Regions from separate parts of the Undibacterium sp. JH2W genome, predicted to be linked through region 2. Evidence: predicted binding sites of a transcription regulator. Region 2 holds the regulator's gene; each other region holds the start of a gene.
What was found. The regulator sigma-54, encoded in region 2, starts transcription at its own class of promoters, with help from an activator protein. The targets are predictions, from matches to a motif close to TGGCANGNAANCTGCTTT.
Positions count from the first base shown of each region.

Region 1: urtA (urea ABC transporter substrate-binding protein) is a predicted target of sigma-54. The motif match lies at 2,507-2,524, and genes of this name have one in related genera.
Region 3: nirB (nitrite reductase large subunit NirB) is a predicted target of sigma-54. The motif match lies at 2,588-2,605, and genes of this name have one in related genera.

Region 1 is NZ_JBMPOT010000003.1:154,149-160,307, forward strand. Features, by position in the region: gene urtB (urea ABC transporter permease subunit UrtB) at 1-1,095, opposite strand, end outside; gene urtA (urea ABC transporter substrate-binding protein) at 1,196-2,449, opposite strand; gene ACO0LC_RS05230 (ATP-binding protein) at 3,092-4,426, shown strand; gene ACO0LC_RS05235 (EAL domain-containing protein) at 4,447-6,072, shown strand.
Region 2 is NZ_JBMPOT010000026.1:50,230-56,388, forward strand. Features, by position in the region: gene ACO0LC_RS26675 (monovalent cation:proton antiporter-2 (CPA2) family protein) at 1-444, opposite strand, end outside; gene ACO0LC_RS26680 (KpsF/GutQ family sugar-phosphate isomerase) at 558-1,598, shown strand; gene ACO0LC_RS26685 (KdsC family phosphatase) at 1,598-2,128, shown strand; gene lptC (LPS export ABC transporter periplasmic protein LptC) at 2,125-2,769, shown strand; gene lptA (lipopolysaccharide transport periplasmic protein LptA) at 2,790-3,353, shown strand; gene lptB (LPS export ABC transporter ATP-binding protein) at 3,355-4,110, shown strand; gene ACO0LC_RS26705 (RNA polymerase factor sigma-54) at 4,122-5,612, shown strand; gene hpf (ribosome hibernation-promoting factor, HPF/YfiA family) at 5,720-6,067, shown strand.
Region 3 is NZ_JBMPOT010000005.1:122,969-129,127, forward strand. Features, by position in the region: gene nirD (nitrite reductase small subunit NirD) at 1-103, opposite strand, end outside; gene nirB (nitrite reductase large subunit NirB) at 128-2,557, opposite strand; gene ACO0LC_RS08655 (nitrate/nitrite transporter) at 2,929-4,143, shown strand; gene ACO0LC_RS08660 (protein kinase domain-containing protein) at 4,154-5,866, shown strand.

The sequences.
Region 1 (6,159 bases), on a different contig from region 2:
CCAGGAAGGATTGGCAACTTCGACATTTTGCGCACCAAAAATAGAGCGCACTGCCTGCATCAAGATCAGGCTGATGCCCCAGGTGCATAACAGGGTTTCCAGCGGACGGCCATATAACCAGCGTATGACTGTTCTTTCCAGCAAAATACCAACGGCGGCAGAAACCAGGAAAGCCGCAGGCAGAGCCAGCAACAAATAAGCATCGACAGCACCAGGAATGAATTTGCGGAACAACATCTGGCAGACATAGGTAGTGTAAGCGCCTATCATCAGCAATTCGCCATGCGCCATATTGATGATGCCCATCAGGCCAAAGGTGATTGCCAGGCCCAGTGCAGCCAGCAACAGTACGCTACCCAGTGAGACGCCATAAAACAGATTGCCAACAAATTCCATGCGCGCCAGGCGGCCATCAATGGCATTCAGGGTATTGGCCGCCTCCAGGCGTATGCTGGCATCGGTTTCGTTGTAACTACCATCGGGATTTTGTGCCAGCATCTTTTGCAGTACTGGTTTTAAGTTGGGGTTGGGGCTATCCAGCAAAGCCTTGACAGCCGCCTTGCGCACCACCGGGTCACTGGCCTGTAAATTGGCGGTGGCAATCAGCATTTGCAGGCGCGACTTGATTTCGCTATCGTTTTCTTTCAGATAGGCTTTATTCAGTAAGGGTAATTGTTCTGGCGTTGCTTCTTTTTCCAGCGCAGTGGCTGCGACGAGGCGGGTATTTTTGTCTGGTGAAAATAATCTCAAACCTGACAGCGCACTATCCAGCGCAGCACGCAGGCGGTTATTGATGGTGATTGCCTCTGCATCATCAGGCAGCTTTTGCATTTTCCCGGTGCTGAGGTCTCTGACCTGCGCACCATCGACCAGGTAAACAGCGACGTCCCTGGCAAACAATTGTTCATTTTTCAGTGCAGTCAATACTTCCACAGCCTCTTCATTACCGAGGGTCGCAATGGTATTGACGGCGGTAATACGCGCATCAGGATCATCACCCGCCAGCGCCTGTAGGAGCTTGCCGTCGATAGCCGCATGCGCTGTCAGGCTGAACACGAACAAGACTATGCTCGCGCAGATTTTACGAAATATCATAGGCAACCAGGTCAGGGATGGAAAATCCGGAACAGTACTCAGGGCCATCAATATGTGAAAGACCCTGAGTGTCTGCATCAATACTTAAACACTCCTTGAATTACAGTTTCTGTTTACCTTCATTGCCTGGGATATAAGGGCTCCATGGTTGCGCACGGATAGGTGTCTTGGTTTTGTAGACTACGCTGAACTGGCCATCAGCCTTGATCTCACCTATCATGACTGGCTTGTGCAGGTGATGATTGGTTTTATCCATCGTTAATTCAAAACCGGATGGCGCCTTGAAAGTTTGCCCGCCCATGGCAGCAATAACCTTATCGGTATCTGTGGACTTGGCTTTTTCAACAGCCTGCTTCCACATATACATGCCTACATAAGTCGCTTCCATAGGGTCATTGGTCACCACTGTTGCGGCATTCGGCAGTTTTTTTGCGGCTGCATAATCTTTCCATTTTTTGATGAATTCAGTATTCACTGGGTTCTTCACAGACTGGAAGTAATTCCAGGCGGCCAGATGACCGACCAATGGCTTGGTATCGACACCGCGCAATTCTTCTTCACCGACCGAGAATGCGACGACAGGTACATCCGTAGCCTTCAGGCCAGCATTACCAAGCTCCTTATAGAATGGGACGTTGGAGTCACCATTGATGGTAGAGATAACCGCAGTCTTGCCACCTGCAGCAAATTTCTTGATATTGGCAACAATGGTCTGGTAATCAGAGTGACCGAACGGGGTATACACTTCATCGATGTCAGTATCCTTGACACCTTTGCTATGCAAGAAGGCGCGCAGGATTTTATTGGTCGTGCGTGGATATACATAATCAGTGCCCAGCAAGACAAAACGCTTGGCACCACCGCCCTCTTTCGACATCAGGTATTCGGTCGCAGGAATAGCTTGCTGATTAGGCGCAGCACCAGTGTAGAAAACGTTCTTCTCCAGCTCTTCACCTTCATACTGCACCGGGTAAAACAGCAGGCTATTGAGTTCCTTGAAGACTGGCAGTACAGATTTACGCGACACCGATGTCCAGCAACCAAACACCACGGATACTTTGTCTTGCGACACCAGTTGGCGAGCTTTTTCGGCAAACAGCGGCCAGTTGGAGGCCGGGTCCACGATCACCGCCTCCAGTTTTTTGCCCATGACACCACCGCTGGCATTGATTTCATCTATCGTCATCAAGGCTACATCTTTGAGCGATGTCTCCGAGATTGCCATAGTGCCAGACAGGGAATGCAGAATGCCGACCTTGATGGTATCGGCGGCTTGTGCCTGTGTGAGCCAGCCGGAAGCGGCCAGAGTCATTGCGGCAACAGCAGTTGCTTTCAAAACAGTACGACGTGACATGTTTTCTCCTGATAGTGGTGAGGTCATGGAAAGAAAAACCGAACTTCCACCCTGGAGATAGCAGATAGCATGCCAGCTTATGTATTTACTTGAGTCTATTGTTGACAGCCAGCACTGTCATTAGAATATGAAACAAAATATGCAGGAATACTTGAGCTAAACAATTCTGATATGGAAGGAATACAAAACTATTTCAATGCATGTTTTTTACAAAATACTGAAACAATTTGGTGAGAATTGCCTAATTGCAATATTTTGCAAAAATAAACTCTGCCTTTTAGTGCAATGCTGCTCCTAAATTGTGCAAAAAATATTACTTCTTGCAATTTAATCCTTACTGAAAAACCTGGACAGCAAGACGTTTCAAAAATGCCACCCGCCAGCAATAAATTCGAGCGCCATAAAATCTTGCTTGAGTTTGAAATAAGTCCCTGTTTTCATTGAATTTAATGGCCATCATCTTAGCCACACACCACATTTTTGCTAAAATTTCAATAAAATAAAATAATAAATGCAAGTAAACTGCATCACTATCTATCCTTCCCTTTTGAAAAAAATAGCAATTCAATTACTTATTGCTCTAATATATAGACATAAGGGAATTTAAAAAAAACAATACTTCCATTTTTTCCTGCGGCGGTCATGGTGAATCAGTTTGATGAATTCAGCGTTCTACCTCCAGTTACGGGCGAGACTACTCAGCCCGCTACAGCTACTGGCATCTCTACAGACGCTCGGTTGCAATACCTGATCGATAATACGCCAGCCATCATCTATAGCAGCGTACCTACAGGTGATTTCAAAATGACTTTTGTCAGCAACAATGCCCACCATGTATTGGGCTATCACCCTGATGAAATGGTCGCAGATCCCAATTTCTGGTTTGAACACATACATCCAGAAGACGTCCCTGAAATTTTCTCAAGCATTGCAAAACTATTTACTGAAGGTGAAAGAACCTACGAATATCGCTTCAAGAGCCGTAGCGGACAATATGTTTGGATGCATGACATGCTGAGGCTGATACGCGACAAAGACGGCAATCCCGTTGAGGTCGTTGGTTCTTTAACCGACATCACCAAGCGCAAGGAAATGGAAGCAAGCTTGTTCAAGAAGGGTGAAGAACAACAGCTTTTGATCAAGAAATTGCAAGAAGCCCATGAACAATTATTGCAATCAGAGAAAATGGCTTCTGTCGGCCAGCTCGCAGCAGGCATTGCACATGAGATCAATAACCCCATAGGCTTTATCAACTCGAATATAGGTAGCCTGAGGAGCTATGTAGATAAATTATTTGATGTCATCAAACAGTATGAAGATCTGATACGCCAACAAACGCCTGCAATCGCGCTTGAAAAGGTAGACGAACTCCGGGAAAGTGCCGATCTCGATTTTTTAAAAGAAGATATACAGGATCTGGTGCGTGAATCCATGGATGGTCTCAAGCGCGTCAAAGACATCGTGCAATCGCTTAAAGACTTCTCACATGTGGGCGAAACTGATTGGCAAGAAGCGGATATACATCATGGCATAGACAGCACTCTCAATATTGTCATCAACGAAATCAAATACAAGGCAAATATTGTTAAAGAATACGGCCAGCTACCGCCAGTGAAATGCATTATTTCGCAAATCAATCAGGTTGTGATGAACTTGCTGGTGAACGCCTCGCATGCCATCAAGGAAAACGGCATGATCAAAATAAGTACGGGATGTGACATGAGTATGGCCTGGATTAAGGTGCTCGATACTGGCGCAGGCATTCCACCAGAAAATTTAAATCGTATCTTTGAACCTTTTTTCACAACCAAACCTGTAGGTAGCGGGACGGGGCTAGGACTCTCGCTTTCCTATGGCATAGTCAAGAAACATGGAGGAAAGATTGAAGTCCACAGCGTGCTGGGGAAAGGTACTTGCTTTACTATCTGGCTACCTTTGCGACAGGAAAATAATGCTGTAGAAAGCCAACCCATGTAGTCAACACGGAACCCATTCAAATGAATACGGTAGCGCTAGACAGAATCGATATAGAAACAGAGCTTCAAGCTGCAATTGATGCCAATGAGCTACATTTGCACTATCAGCCCAAAGCCGACTTGCAAACTGGTCAATTGGCTGGAGTAGAAGCTCTTTTGCGCTGGTCTCACCCTACTCATGGTCTGATCCCACCTTCCGTCTTGATTCCCGTGGCAGAAAATTCTGAGCTTATCGTCCGTCTCGGTGATTGGGTCATCAAGCAAGTTTGCAAAGACATCGTTGATTGGGATATGGCGGGTTTGATCCCCCCTTGCGTCGCCATAAATATTTCGCCCATACAATTGCAGGACAGAGGCTTTGTCAATCGCCTGTCTGAACTACTGGCAACGGCCTGCGTCAATGCAGAAAAAATCTCTCTGGAAATAACAGAAAGCGTCTTGATGTACCGCAGTGAAAGCATAGATCAGACATTCAGTGACTTCAAAAAACAGGGTTATGTGCTTGCTCTCGATGATTTTGGGACAGGATATTCAGCCCTTAGTTATCTAAAGCATTTCCCATTTGATTATGTCAAAGTGGACCGCTCCTTTGTTCAGGAGCTGCCACATAACCCCGATGACGTGTCCATCACCAGAGCGGTCATTTCCATGGCGCATAGCCTGGGTATCAAAGTAATCGCAGAAGGTGTGGAAACAGAGGCGCAATGCAAGTTCCTGAGTGAAAACATGTGTGATCAGGTACAGGGGCATTTCTATTCCAAACCCTTGAGCTCTGAGCAATTGAAACAATTTTTGAAAGATAGTCAAATACTGGACAAGCATTTGCTACGCATGGGCAAACCTGATCGTAGTTTGCTCCTGGTTGATGACGAACCAAATATACTGAATGCTCTCAAGCGCCTGCTGCGCAGAGATGAGTACCGGATATTAACAGCGAGCGGTGGCCACGAAGGCTTGGAAATTCTGGAAAAAAACAGAGTTGATGTCATCATTTCCGATCAACGCATGCCTTTGATGACGGGTGTAGAATTTCTACGCAATGCGAAAAAACTCTACCCTGAAACGGTCCGCATAATTCTCTCTGGCTATACCGAACTGCAATACATTACTGATGCCATCAATGAAGGTGCCATTTATAAGTTCCTGACCAAACCCTGGGATGACGAATTAATACGCGCCAATATCCGCGAAGCCTTCCACTATAAAGAAATGGAAGACGAGAACCGGCGTCTAACTCTGCAAGTACAAACAACCAATCAGGAACTGATCAGCGCCAATAAACAATTGGCTGACATGCTAGAGCAAAAACAAAAACAAATCAGCCGTGATGAGCTTAGCCTGAGCATAGTACGTGAAGTACTGCAATATGTTCCTTTACCGATTATCGCAGTTGATGATGAAGACATGGTGGTGTTTATCAATAACTCGGCAGAAAAAATCATCCCTACATCCAAACTGGAGCTTGGTTGCCAGATCGAATACCTGATACCTGACGCAGGTTTGGGAATACGTACTGTTTCAGAAGGACTTTGGTTTCCAGTGCAGGTGTACGGCCAATTATTTAATGCACAATGGAAAAATTTGGGTGAAAAACATAAATCAACCGGGAAAATTGTCATGCTCATTGACGATCGTAATCGACACTGAATAAGTGTGCACGACTGCAAATTAAACATTATTCATAGATCAGACTAAAAGAGAATGACATCTATGTATTACATCAGAGATCAGGTG
Region 2 (6,159 bases):
GCTTTCCAATTCCAGTCTCTCTGTGAGCATTTTGGAGACGATGGCGGTGGAGGACATGGCCAGCGCGCCACCGAGAGCAAATGAGGCTTCCCAGCTGATCTGGAACAATTGCGGCAACCAGCGGCTGGCAGCCCAGCCAAATACCATGCTGGTAAAGATGGTGACCAGCACTTGCGCCATGCCAAGACCAAACACTGCCTTGCGCATGGCCATGAGTTTGGAAAGCGAGAACTCCAGCCCTATCGAAAACATCAGGAAAACCACGCCGAATTCGGCCAGTTCATGGGTGACTGCACCATCCTCGGCCACGCCAAAACCATGCGGCCCGATGAAAATACCTACCACCAGATAACCCAGCATGGGCGGTAGCTGCAACATGCGGAATGCGACCACGCCCAATACGGCAGCGGCCAACAATAATAGTGTAGTGTCTAGACCTGTCATGCTGCCTATTATTGCCGATTTATAGACCTGCCATCCTGCTTTTGGGCAAACATTATTCATTACGTTACAACTGGCAAAGTTTTTGCTTTGAGGATTTCGTTTATACTTCCGGCATGAATGAACTGAATGCACCTTTAACTTTTGAACAACAAGCCAAGGCCAGCACGGCCCTCGCTGCGCAACGCGCCCTGAAACTGGCATGTGAAACCCTGCAAATCGAGGCCGATGCCTTGCTGGCACTGCAAAAGCGCCTGGGCAATGGTGATGCTGCCGGTTTTTCCCAGGCAGTCAGCATGTTGTTGGCATGCCACGGTAGGGTCGTGGTATCTGGCATAGGCAAGTCTGGTCACATTGCCCGCAAAATAGCTGCGACCTTTGCCTCGACTGGCACGCCCTCGTTTTTTGTCCATCCGGCAGAAGCTGCGCATGGCGACCTCGGCATGGTGACTTCGCAGGATGTATTTATTGCGATTTCCTATTCCGGCGAGGCGGCGGAACTGATGTCCATCCTGCCCATCATCAAACGCCTGGGTGTGAAACTGATCGCTATGACGGGCAACCCTGAATCCAGCCTGGGCAAACTGGCGGATATTCATCTGAACCTGCATGTCGATAAAGAAGCCTGCCCGCTGAACCTGGCACCAACGGCCAGCACAACGGTCACCCTGGCGCTGGGTGATGCCCTCGCTGTGGCCGTGCTGGATGCACGTGGCTTTCGCGAAGAAGACTTTGCCCGCTCCCACCCTGGCGGCTCACTTGGCCGCCGCCTGCTGACGCATGTCAGGGATGTCATGCGGGTTGATGAAGCCATACCGCAAGTCGGCCCGGAAACCAGCCTGAAGACTGCGCTGCTGGAAATTACCAAAAAAGGCATGGCGATGACCGCCGTGGTGGATGAACAGCAGCAGGTGCTTGGTATATTCACCGACGGCGACTTGCGCCGCCTGATGGATGGCACCCGCGACTTTACCCAATTACGCATTGCCGATGTCATGAACCATAGCCCGCGTCGCATACGTCCGGAACAATTGGCGGTAGAAGCCGTCGAAGTCATGGAAACTTACCGCATCAACCAGTTACTGGTCGCCGACGACCAGGGCAAGCTGGTAGGTGCCTTACATATACATGACTTGACCAGGGCCAAGGTGATTTGATGGATATAGCGATAGCAACAACAAGGGCCAGCCAGGTCAGATTAATGATCTTTGATGTGGATGGCATACTGACCGACGGCAGCCTGTATTTTGGGCCCGAAGGTGAAATGATGAAGTGCTTTAATGTGCTGGATGGTCAGGGCATCAAGCTCTTGCAACAGGCTGGCATCATCACGGCCATCATCAGTGCGAGGCAATCAGCCATCGTCAGCAAGCGTGCCGCGGATCTGGGTATCAGCCATGTCTGCCAGGGCATTCATGACAAGAAAACTGCCTTCCTGGATTTGCTGGCAAAACTGGATATCCCTGCAGAAGCCTGTGGTTTTATCGGTGATGATGTCATCGACTTGCCCATACTGACGCGTGTGGGTTTTGCTGCCAGCGTGCCAAATGCGCATGCAGAAGTGCAACAGCGCGTGCTCTACATCACCAGGGCCAGCGGCGGCCAGGGCGCAGCACGCGAAGTTTGCGATTTCATCCTGCGAGCCCAGGGCAAATATGAACAGGCTCTACAAGCATATCTGACATGAAATCCCATTTGACCATAGACCGCTTCCGCATCTGGCTGGCCGTGATACTGCTGGGCATACTGACCCTGGGCACCATCTGGGTCATGGAAGTCATACGTCGTAATGGCGACGATGAACAAAACCGCAGCTCAGCCAGATCAGCACCGGATTACTATGTAGAGAAATTCAATTTCATCCGTTTGTCGAATAATGGCAAGGCCAATTACCATATTACTGGTGACAGCCTGGTACACCTGCCACGTAACGACAATATAGAAATCAAACATCCGCAGATCAACAGCTTTGATCAGGACCGTCCCCCCTTGCACCTGCGTGCCGACCTGGCCGTGGTATCGCAAAAATCCAATGTCATCACACCCAAGCGTGAGCATGATGAAGTGCATTTATATGACAATGTCAGCATGGAAAGGCCCGAAGGCCTGAGTTCACAATTCGTCCATGTGGAATCGGAGTATCTATTGCTGTTGCCAGATGATGATATCGTCAAGACCGATAAACCCATCACCATCACCACCGGTAAATCGACATCGACCGCAACCGGCATGCTGGCCAATAACTCTACCCAACACCTGGCCCTGTTAAGCAAAGTCCGCATCGCGCTCAAGAAGCGTGAAGCGGTGAATGCAGTTAAAACCAAATAATTGAGAAAGCGATCATTTATATGACACTTACTAAATTCGGCATTACCCATTTATTCAGCCTCGCCTGCCTGGGCCTGGTCAGTGCAACTGCATATGCAGAAAAAGCCGACAGCAACAAGGAAACCGTCATCGAAGCTGGTTATGGCGAGAGCGATGGCAAGACCAGTGTGCGCAGATTATCCAAGGGTGTCGCCCTGGTGCGTGGCACCCTGAATGTCAAGGCAGAAAATGCCGTCGTCACTGAGGCGCCAAATGGCGATCAATTTGTAGTACTGACTGGTGGCAGCAACCGCAAGGTTACATTTCGCCAAAAGCGCGATGGCGGGCCTGATCTGTGGGTAGATGGCGAAGCTGAACGTGCGGAATACAATCAAAGCACGGAAATCGTCAAATTCTTTTCCAAGGCCAAGGTACGCTATCTGGAAGGCAGTAAAGTCACCCAGGAACAGGCTGGCGAATACCTGTCTTATGACAGCAAGAACGAAGTGTTTGTAGGCACCAACTCCACCAGTGGTCAGTTTGTAGAAGGCTCGGGCAGCCTGAAAATCATCTTGCAACCAAAACCAGAAAAACAGGCTAATTAAGATGACAGCACAGTCAGGCAGCACCTTGCTGGTCAAGGGTTTGCAAAAACGTTATGGTGCACGCCAGGTCGTGCGTGATGTTTCCCTGCTATTGAAAAGTGGTGAAGTGGTGGGTTTGCTGGGGCCGAATGGCGCAGGCAAAACCACGTCTTTCTACATGATCGTCGGCCTGGTGCCTTCCGACGCTGGCGATATCATTATCGATGATGTCAATATCTCGCAATTGCCTATCCATGAGCGCGCCGTGCTCGGCCTGTCTTACCTGCCGCAGGAAGCTTCGGTGTTCCGCAAGCTGACAGTAGAAGACAATATCCGCGCAGTACTGGAATTGCAAAAAGACAGCGATGGTAAATTCCTCGGCAGCAAGAAAATCGAGCAAAGGCTGAATGCCTTACTGGCAGATTTGCAAATAGAAAAAATACGTGAGAGCCAGGCTTTGTCACTCTCAGGTGGTGAACGCCGCCGCGTCGAGATTGCCCGTGCACTGGCAACCAATCCACGCTTTGTCTTGCTGGATGAACCCTTTGCCGGTGTTGATCCTATCGCGGTCATCGAAATCCAGCGCATCGTCCGCTTCCTCAAGGAGCGTGGCATAGGCGTACTGATCACCGATCATAACGTCCGCGAAACCCTGGGTATCTGCGATCACGCTTACATCATCAATCAAGGCGCGGTACTTGCCAGTGGCAAGCCTGACGACATCATACAAAATGAATCTGTACGTCGCGTTTATCTCGGAGAACACTTCCGGATGTGACGGGAATCATCATGAAACAAAGCCTGCAACTACGTACTTCACAACATCTGGCCTTAACGCCGCAATTGCAGCAATCAATACGATTATTGCAGTTATCGACTTTGGAATTGCATCAGGAGCTGGAGACGCTGCTGACCGATAATCCCATGCTGGAACGCGTCGATGATCCACTCGACCATGCCGTGCGCCTGCTGGCCGATGGCGCCATCAATACAACGAGTACCTCGGCTGATGCAGGCATGGAAGTGCCTGCACAAAGAGAAGAAAGCGATAAATCCACCGAGCCAGCCGCCGCCGATGCCGAAACTGTCATCAGCAATGACAGCACCACTTCCAGCGAAGAAGACTGGGGCTTTGATGATGTACAGCATGGCAGCAAGTCTGGTGATGATGAAGATGGCCGCCCGCAACTGGGTGCCGCCCACATCACCCTGCGTGAACATCTGCTTGAGCAAATGCGCCTGAACCTGCGTGAGCCGCGTGACCGTGCCTTAGTCGAGCTGATGATAGATGCGCTCGACAATAACGGTTACCTGACCGAAACCCTGGATGAAATACATGCCAGTTTGCCATTGGAACTCTGTGTAGAGGCAGAAGAACTAGCCTTTGCCCTGAATATGCTGCAAAGCTTTGACCCGGCAGGTGTTGGTGCGCGCAGCCCTTCAGAATGCCTGGCCCTGCAAATCAGGCGCATGCCCAAAGTGGCTTTTGTCACGCGCAGGCTGGCGTTGCAAATTGTTGAAACACAACTGGCTTTATTTGCACAGAGAGATTTCACCAAACTCAAGAAAATCCTCGATTGCGATGATGAAGATTTGCGCGATGCACAAACCATCATACGCCTGTGCCAGCCACGGCCTGGCATTGCCTTTGCCGCCGATGAATCAGATTATGTCGTGCCAGATGTGATCGTCAGAAAATCTGGCAATGGCTGGCAAGTCATGCTGAATCAGGATGTCATGCCCAGGCTGCGAGTGAGCAGCGTGTATGCCAACATCATGAAGCAAAACCGCGGTGAAGCTGGCCTTGGTGCGCAATTGCAGGAAGCTCGCTGGCTCATCAAAAATATGCGGCAGCGCTTTGATACTATTTTGCGCGTTGCACAAGCGATAGTTGAAAGGCAACGCAATTTTTTCACCCATGGTGCTGTTGCCATGCGCCCCCTTGTTTTGCGCGAAATTGCTGATACACTAGGATTACACGAGAGCACTATCTCACGTGTGACAACCCAAAAATACATGTTGACCCCACATGGCATGTTTGAGTTGAAGTACTTTTTCGGCAGCCATGTCGCGACGGAAACAGGGGGTGAAGCATCTTCCACCGCGATACGTGCACTCATCAAGCAGTTGATAGGAGCAGAAGACCAGAAAAGCCCACTCTCTGATAGCAAAATTGCAGACATGCTGGGTGAACAGGGCATGGTAATTGCCCGACGGACAGTTGCCAAATACCGTGAAGCCCTGAAAATCCCCCCAGTCAGTTTGCGTAAATCTTTGTAAGTAGTCCTTGTAATCACGGTTTGAATTGCTATATATGATTTAGCTCAAGGCAAATAAATGCCAAGAGTGTATCGTTACAGCAAGCAACATCACTATAGGAGCACAGTATGAATCTCACCATCAGTGGACACCACGTCGAAGTAACTCCTGCAATTCGTGAATATGTACATACCAAACTAGAACGTATCAGGCGACATTTCGACCAGGTCATTGATATCGCCGTCATCCTGACGGTGGACAAGCTCCGGGAAAAGGAAAAACGACACAAAGCCGACATTAATTTGCATATCAGCGGTAAAGATATTCACGTTGAAAGCCTGGCACATGATCTATATGCAGCAATTGATGCCCTGGTAGATAAACTGGATCGTCAGGTCATCAAGCACAAAGATAAAATGCAAGACCATCAGCACGACGCCATCAAGCACATACCTGACCCGGCATCGGCTTCATAAGACCCCAGTCCTTGCCCTAACAGGGTTGTGGACATCCAAAACAAGGACGCTAAAGGCGTCCTTTTTGTTGGGTGAGTGGTTTCTTGTAGGTC
Region 3 (6,159 bases), on a different contig from region 2:
TCCTGAAGATAGCCACATCCGGCTTGGCCGCACGTGCAACCACGCGTGCACCCAGCACAGGGATATCTTCAACGCGACAAATAACTTGCCATTCCTGACTCATGTTTTTTCCTCTCAAAAAATGGCGTTATGCTGGCAAGCGTTCGAATTGACGCGTATCGACCTGGGCTTTTTCTGGTTCATGCCATGGATCAGATTCGCCTTCCAATGCAAACAGCAGACGTTGATACAAGTCCTTGCGGCGTTCGTGGTCTTCCAATATGATTTTCTTCACATAATCAAGGCCGACGCGGGCGAGATAATGCACGGTGCGTTCCAGGTACCAGCCTTCTTCACGGTATAACTGCAAGAAGGCACCGGTATATTCCATGACTTCTTCATGGGTTTTCAGTTTGACCAGGAATTGTGCGACTTCAGTTTTGATACCGCCATTGCCACCGACATAAATTTCCCAACCAGAATCGACACCGATGACACCAACGTCCTTGATACCTGCCTCGGCACAATTGCGCGGACAACCGGATACGGCCAATTTGACCTTGTGAGGGGCATACATGCGCGCCAGTTCACGTTCTAGCTGTTGCCCCATGAGTGTCGAATTTTGTGTGCCGAAACGGCACCATTCACTACCCACACAAGTTTTTACAGTACGCAGACCTTTGGCATACGCCAGGCCAGATGGCATGCCCAGATCTTGCCAGACAGCGCGCAAGTCTTCTTTCTTCACGCCCAGCAAGTCAATGCGTTGGCCACCAGTGACCTTGACGGTCGGTATCTTGAATTTATCGACGACGTCAGCAATCCTGCGCAATTCGCTGGCATTGGTTTCACCGCCCCACATACGCGGGATGACGGAATAAGTACCATCCTTCTGGATGTTTGCGTGTGAGCGCTCATTGATGAAGCGCGATTGCGGATCATCCTTGGCTTCACGCGGCCAGGTAGAAATCAGATAGTAGTTAATGGCTGGGCGGCAGCTGGAGCAACCATTAGGTGTGCGCCATTCCATGAATTCCTGTACGCCTGCAACGGTCAGCAACTTATTGACCTTGATGGCATCGCGCACTTGCTGATGGCTATGATCGGTGCAAGCGCACATGGGTTTGACCTTGGACGCTGTCGAATAATCACCACCCGCAGTAAACATGATGATTTGTTCTACCAGCCCTGTACAGGAACCACAGGATGCCGATGCCTTGGTATGCTTGCGCACATCGTCCAGCGTGAACAGACCTTTTTCCTTGATGGCCTTGACGATGGTGCCTTTGCAGACACCGTTACAACCGCAGACCTCGGCTTCATCCGGCATGGCAGCCGCCTTGGTGTGGCCTTCGTGACCAACGTCACCGGTATTTGACTCACCAAACATCAATGAGTCACGGATTTCAGAAATATTCTTGCCTTCGCGCAGTAGTTTGAAGTACCAACTGCCATCGACAGTATCGCCATACAGGCAAGCACCAATCAGCTTGTCATCCTTGACGACGAGCTTCTTGTACACACCACCTATGGGGTCAGACAAAATAATCTCTTCCGTATCTTTGCCCCCCATGAATTCACCAGCGGAAAACAAGTCTATGCCTGTCACTTTCAATTTGGTGGAGGTGACTGAACCCTGGTAACGGCCTATGCCAAAATTGGCCAGGTGATTGGCGCAGACCTTGGCCATTTCAAACAAAGGGGCAACCAGGCCATACACCGTGCCACGATGGTTAACACATTCGCCGACAGAGTAAATGCGCGGGTCATAAGTCTGCATGGTGTCATTGACGATGATGCCGCGATTGCAGTACAGACCGGCAGATTCTGCCAGTGCTGTATTGGGGCGTATGCCAACGGCCATGACGATCAGTTGCGCAGGGATTTCCAGGCCATCAGTAAAGCGTATGGCTTTGACATGACCATCATCATCACCAATGATGGCTTCAGTATTTTTTTCGAGCAGAAAGTTCAGGCCGCGGTCTTCCAGGGATTTTTGCAGCATCTTGCCAGCAACGGGATCAAGCTGACGCTCCATGAGCCAGCCAGGTAAGTGCACGACAGAGACACTCATGCCACGCATTTTCAAACCATTGGCCGCTTCCAGCCCCAGCAGGCCACCACCAATAACGACAGCATGCGTATGCTTTTCTGCCGCCTCTATCATGGTATTGGTGTCGTAGATATCGCGATAGGCAATCACGCCCTTGAGGTCTTTGCCAGGTACAGGCAACATGAAAGGTGTAGAACCAGTCGCCAGCAACAGCCTGTCGTATTCAGTCTGGGTGCCGTCTTCGGCGATCACCAAACGGCGTGCCCTGTCTATCTTGACGATTCTTTTGCCTAGATGCAGGGTGATATTATTTTCTTCATACCAGTCCACGTCATTGAGCATGATGTCTTTGATGGTTTGCTCGCCGGCCAGTACTGGTGATAGCAGGATACGGTTGTAATTGGCATAGGGTTCTGCACCAAATACGGTAATGTCATACAGGTCGGGGGCGATCTTGATTAATTCTTCCAGGGTACGCACACCTGCCATACCATTCCCTACCATCACTAGCTTAAGTTTCTTCATGGCTGCTCCTTTGCTTGTCTCCCCAGCCTCTAAGCAAGAGCAATGCCAGTTCATTTTTGTAAGAGGGAAGACCTGCTTGTTTTTATAAGCCTGCACCAATTTGACTGCGCATTAATATGGTTTTCACTAAGAAAAACTGAGAAATTCCCCGCTGGCGGCAAGAGCAATGCCACTTCTTGAAGCATGTCTAGCAAATCTTCATGAACCTCATACAAAATCCCGCCATTCTGGTGCATTGCACCATTTAATTCAGATGACGCACAGTTTTCGCGCAGTAAGTTTTGTTTTTAATCACAAAGCAAGGCAAGGATATGCACATTTTGATGGCACGTCCCTTGCAAGTGGCATGCGTGTTCACTATTGGAGCGATCATGCAAAAAACATCTTTCTGGAAAGCCGGGCATACGCCCACCTTATTGGCATCCTTCTTTTATTTTGACCTTAGTTTCATGGTCTGGGTATTGTTGGGGCCACTCGCCATACAGATTTCCAAAGACCTGGGGCTGACTGCCGCCCAAAAAGGCCTGATCGTCGCCACCCCCTTATTAGCAGGGGCCTTGCTGCGCATCGTCATGGGTGTGCTGGTCGATCATTTAAAGCCCAAGAAAGCCGGTTTGATAGGCCAGATCGTAGTTCTTATAGGCTTATGCTGGGCATGGCTGGGTAATTTGCACAGCTATGAGCAACTGCTATTTCTTGGTGTGATTCTGGGTGTGGCTGGTTCTGCCTTTGCTGTAGCCTTGCCGCTGGCATCGCGCTGGTATCCGCCAGAACACCAGGGCACGGCTTTGGGAATAGCAGGTGCAGGCAATTCTGGCACTGCTTTTGCGGCCCTGTTTGCTCCAGCACTGGCAATCGCCTTTGGCTGGCAGAACGTGTTTGGCCTGGCGCTGATACCACTATTCATAGCACTGGCGGTTTATCTTATTTTCGCCAAGGATGCACCGGGCGATGCGCCTAGTAAATCCCTGACTGAATATCTGGCCGTATTAAAAGATAAAGACGCCTGGTGGTTCATGTTCTTTTATAGCGTGACCTTTGGCGGTTTTTCTGGCCTGGCCTCTTCCCTGACAATTTATTTCAATACTCAATATGGTTTGACGCCAGTGACAGCCGGTTACTTCACTGCCGCCTGCGTCTTTGCCGGTTCGCTGGTACGTCCTATGGGTGGCCGTATTGCTGACCGCATAGGCGGTATCAAAACCCTGTCTGTCATGTACACCATTGCTTCTGCCTTCCTGTTCATTGCAGCTACAGGTTTGCAATCAGCAAGCGCCGCTGTATGTGTCTTTGTGGTTGCCATGCTGGCACTGGGCACGGGCAATGGCGCGGTATTCCAACTGGTGCCCCAGCGCTTTCGTAAAGAGATGGGCGTCATGACGGGCCTGGTAGGCATGGCTGGTGGCATAGGCGGTTTTTACCTGGCTGCCAGCATGGGTTATTCACGCCAGATCACCGGCAGTTATCAGATAGGCTTGTCAATTTTCGCCAGTCTCGCCATTATCGCCCTGCTGGGTTTATCATTGGTCAAGAAACGCTGGCGCACGACCTGGGGCTCTGCTGCCATGACTACAGCAAAAATTTAATCAATCGCATATGCCTCTGACCGTCAGCACCGGACATCACAGCGTAGCCGGCTTACGCCCACGCAATGAAGACTTTGTCGGCATGGTCACGCCGGGTGAACCCGAGCTATCCTGCAAGGGCATGGTATTGGCAGTAGCCGATGGCGTCTCTGGCAATGAAGGTGGTCGGGAAGCGGCTGAATATGTAGTACGTGGCCTGCTCACCGATTACTATGCAACGCCTGACACCTGGGAAGTGACGACAGCACTCGACAAGGTGCTGGTCGCCATGAATAGCTGGGTGCAGCAGCAAGGCTCAGTCCGCCGTGAGCTGGCTGGCATGGCCACGACCATGACCTCACTGGTCTTGCGCGGGCGCATGTATTACAGCGCCCACGTGGGTGATACCCGCTGTTACCTGTTACGTGATGGCGTGCTGCAAAAACTGACCCAGGACCATGTTTGGGATAGGCCAGAAATGCAACATGTGCTGACCCGTGCCATCGGCCTGGACAATCACCTCGTCATCGATCATGGCATGGGTGAGCTGCGCGTCAATGATGTCTTTTTGCTGGCTTGTGATGGTATCTGGGCCAGCCTGACAGAATATGACCTGACAGATTTTTTGAAGCAGGTCAGCGCAGGCAAGCTGAGCAGTGAAGCTGCCTGCGAAGCTTTATGTGCAGCCGCATTGAAAGCGGGGTCGCAAGACAACTGCAGTGCAGTGATAGCACGCATAGACAGCTTGCCAGAAGGCGAGTTGCGCGATGCCATCAGCGAACTGCACACCCTGCCAGTACCAGCACGCATGAAACCAGGCCAGACCCTTGATGGCTATGCGATAGAAGAAGTCATGCATACCTCGCTGACGACGATACTGTATCGCGTCAGCGATATCTCTCATCACCGGCAACTGGTGTTAAAAACCCTGCATCCCGACAAGGCCAATGATGCACAGGAGCGCTCAGCCTTTGCGCATGAAGCATGGCTGGCCAAGCGCGTGGTAGCACGATTCTTCCCTCAGGTGATTACCCCCGATCAAAGAAATTACCTTTATTACCTATCAACCTGGCATGCGGGTGCATCCCTGCAACAGAGGCTGGAAGCTGGCCAGCATTTCACGATACCAGAAGCAGTCGCTTACGGTGGCAAGCTGGTACGCGCCATCGGTGCACTGCACAGGCGCAGCATCTTGCACAGGGATATCAAACCCGCCAATGTACATCTGGGAGATGATGATGAAATCCGCATCCTTGACCTGGGTGTAGCGCAATCCGGCTTTGACAGCCAGGATGGCCAGGGCAATGCCAGTCACAGCATGGCAGGCACCCCCTCATTTTTGGCACCTGAACAATTCCAGGGGGCGGCACCATCGCGCGCCACTGATCTGTATGCCACTGGCGTCACGCTTTACTATTTGCTGACGCGTCACTATCCTTATGGCGAAGTCGAGCCTTTCCAGCGACCCAAGTTTGGTGAAGCGGCATCACCAGGCCGTTATCGCCCCGATTTGCCACACTGGCTGGAAAATGTCTTGCTCAAGGCCGTGGCACGTGACGAAACTGAACGCTTTGAAACCGCAGAAGAATTTTTACTGGCGCTGGAACGTGGTGCCGCCCACCCTCTGCCTGCCCCACAGGCAAAACCCCTGGCACAACGCGACCCGCTAGCCACCTGGCGCTTGCTGGCTGTCTTGTCCATCGTCGCCAATGTGCTCATGTTGTATCTGTTAATTGCTCGCTAAAATCACTTACCTGAGTGAGCGATTCATCCCTGTTTTCAAGTGATTGATCCCTTTGGACTGTAATTCCAGGTGATTTCATGACATAGTCGGCAAGCACACATATCAATCTTGTTCTTTCTGGATGACCTCAGGCTAAAATAGGACTTGGGAGCACATCCAATTCCAACTGCTGCGATGAGTTTTAGTCGAACTCCAAGGGTGACCATGCATCATTTGCATTATTTTTGACTCACTTCATGATCCCTGAAAACAGAAAAAGCCAATCTCCATTCAGAAAGAGTTTGTTTTCCATT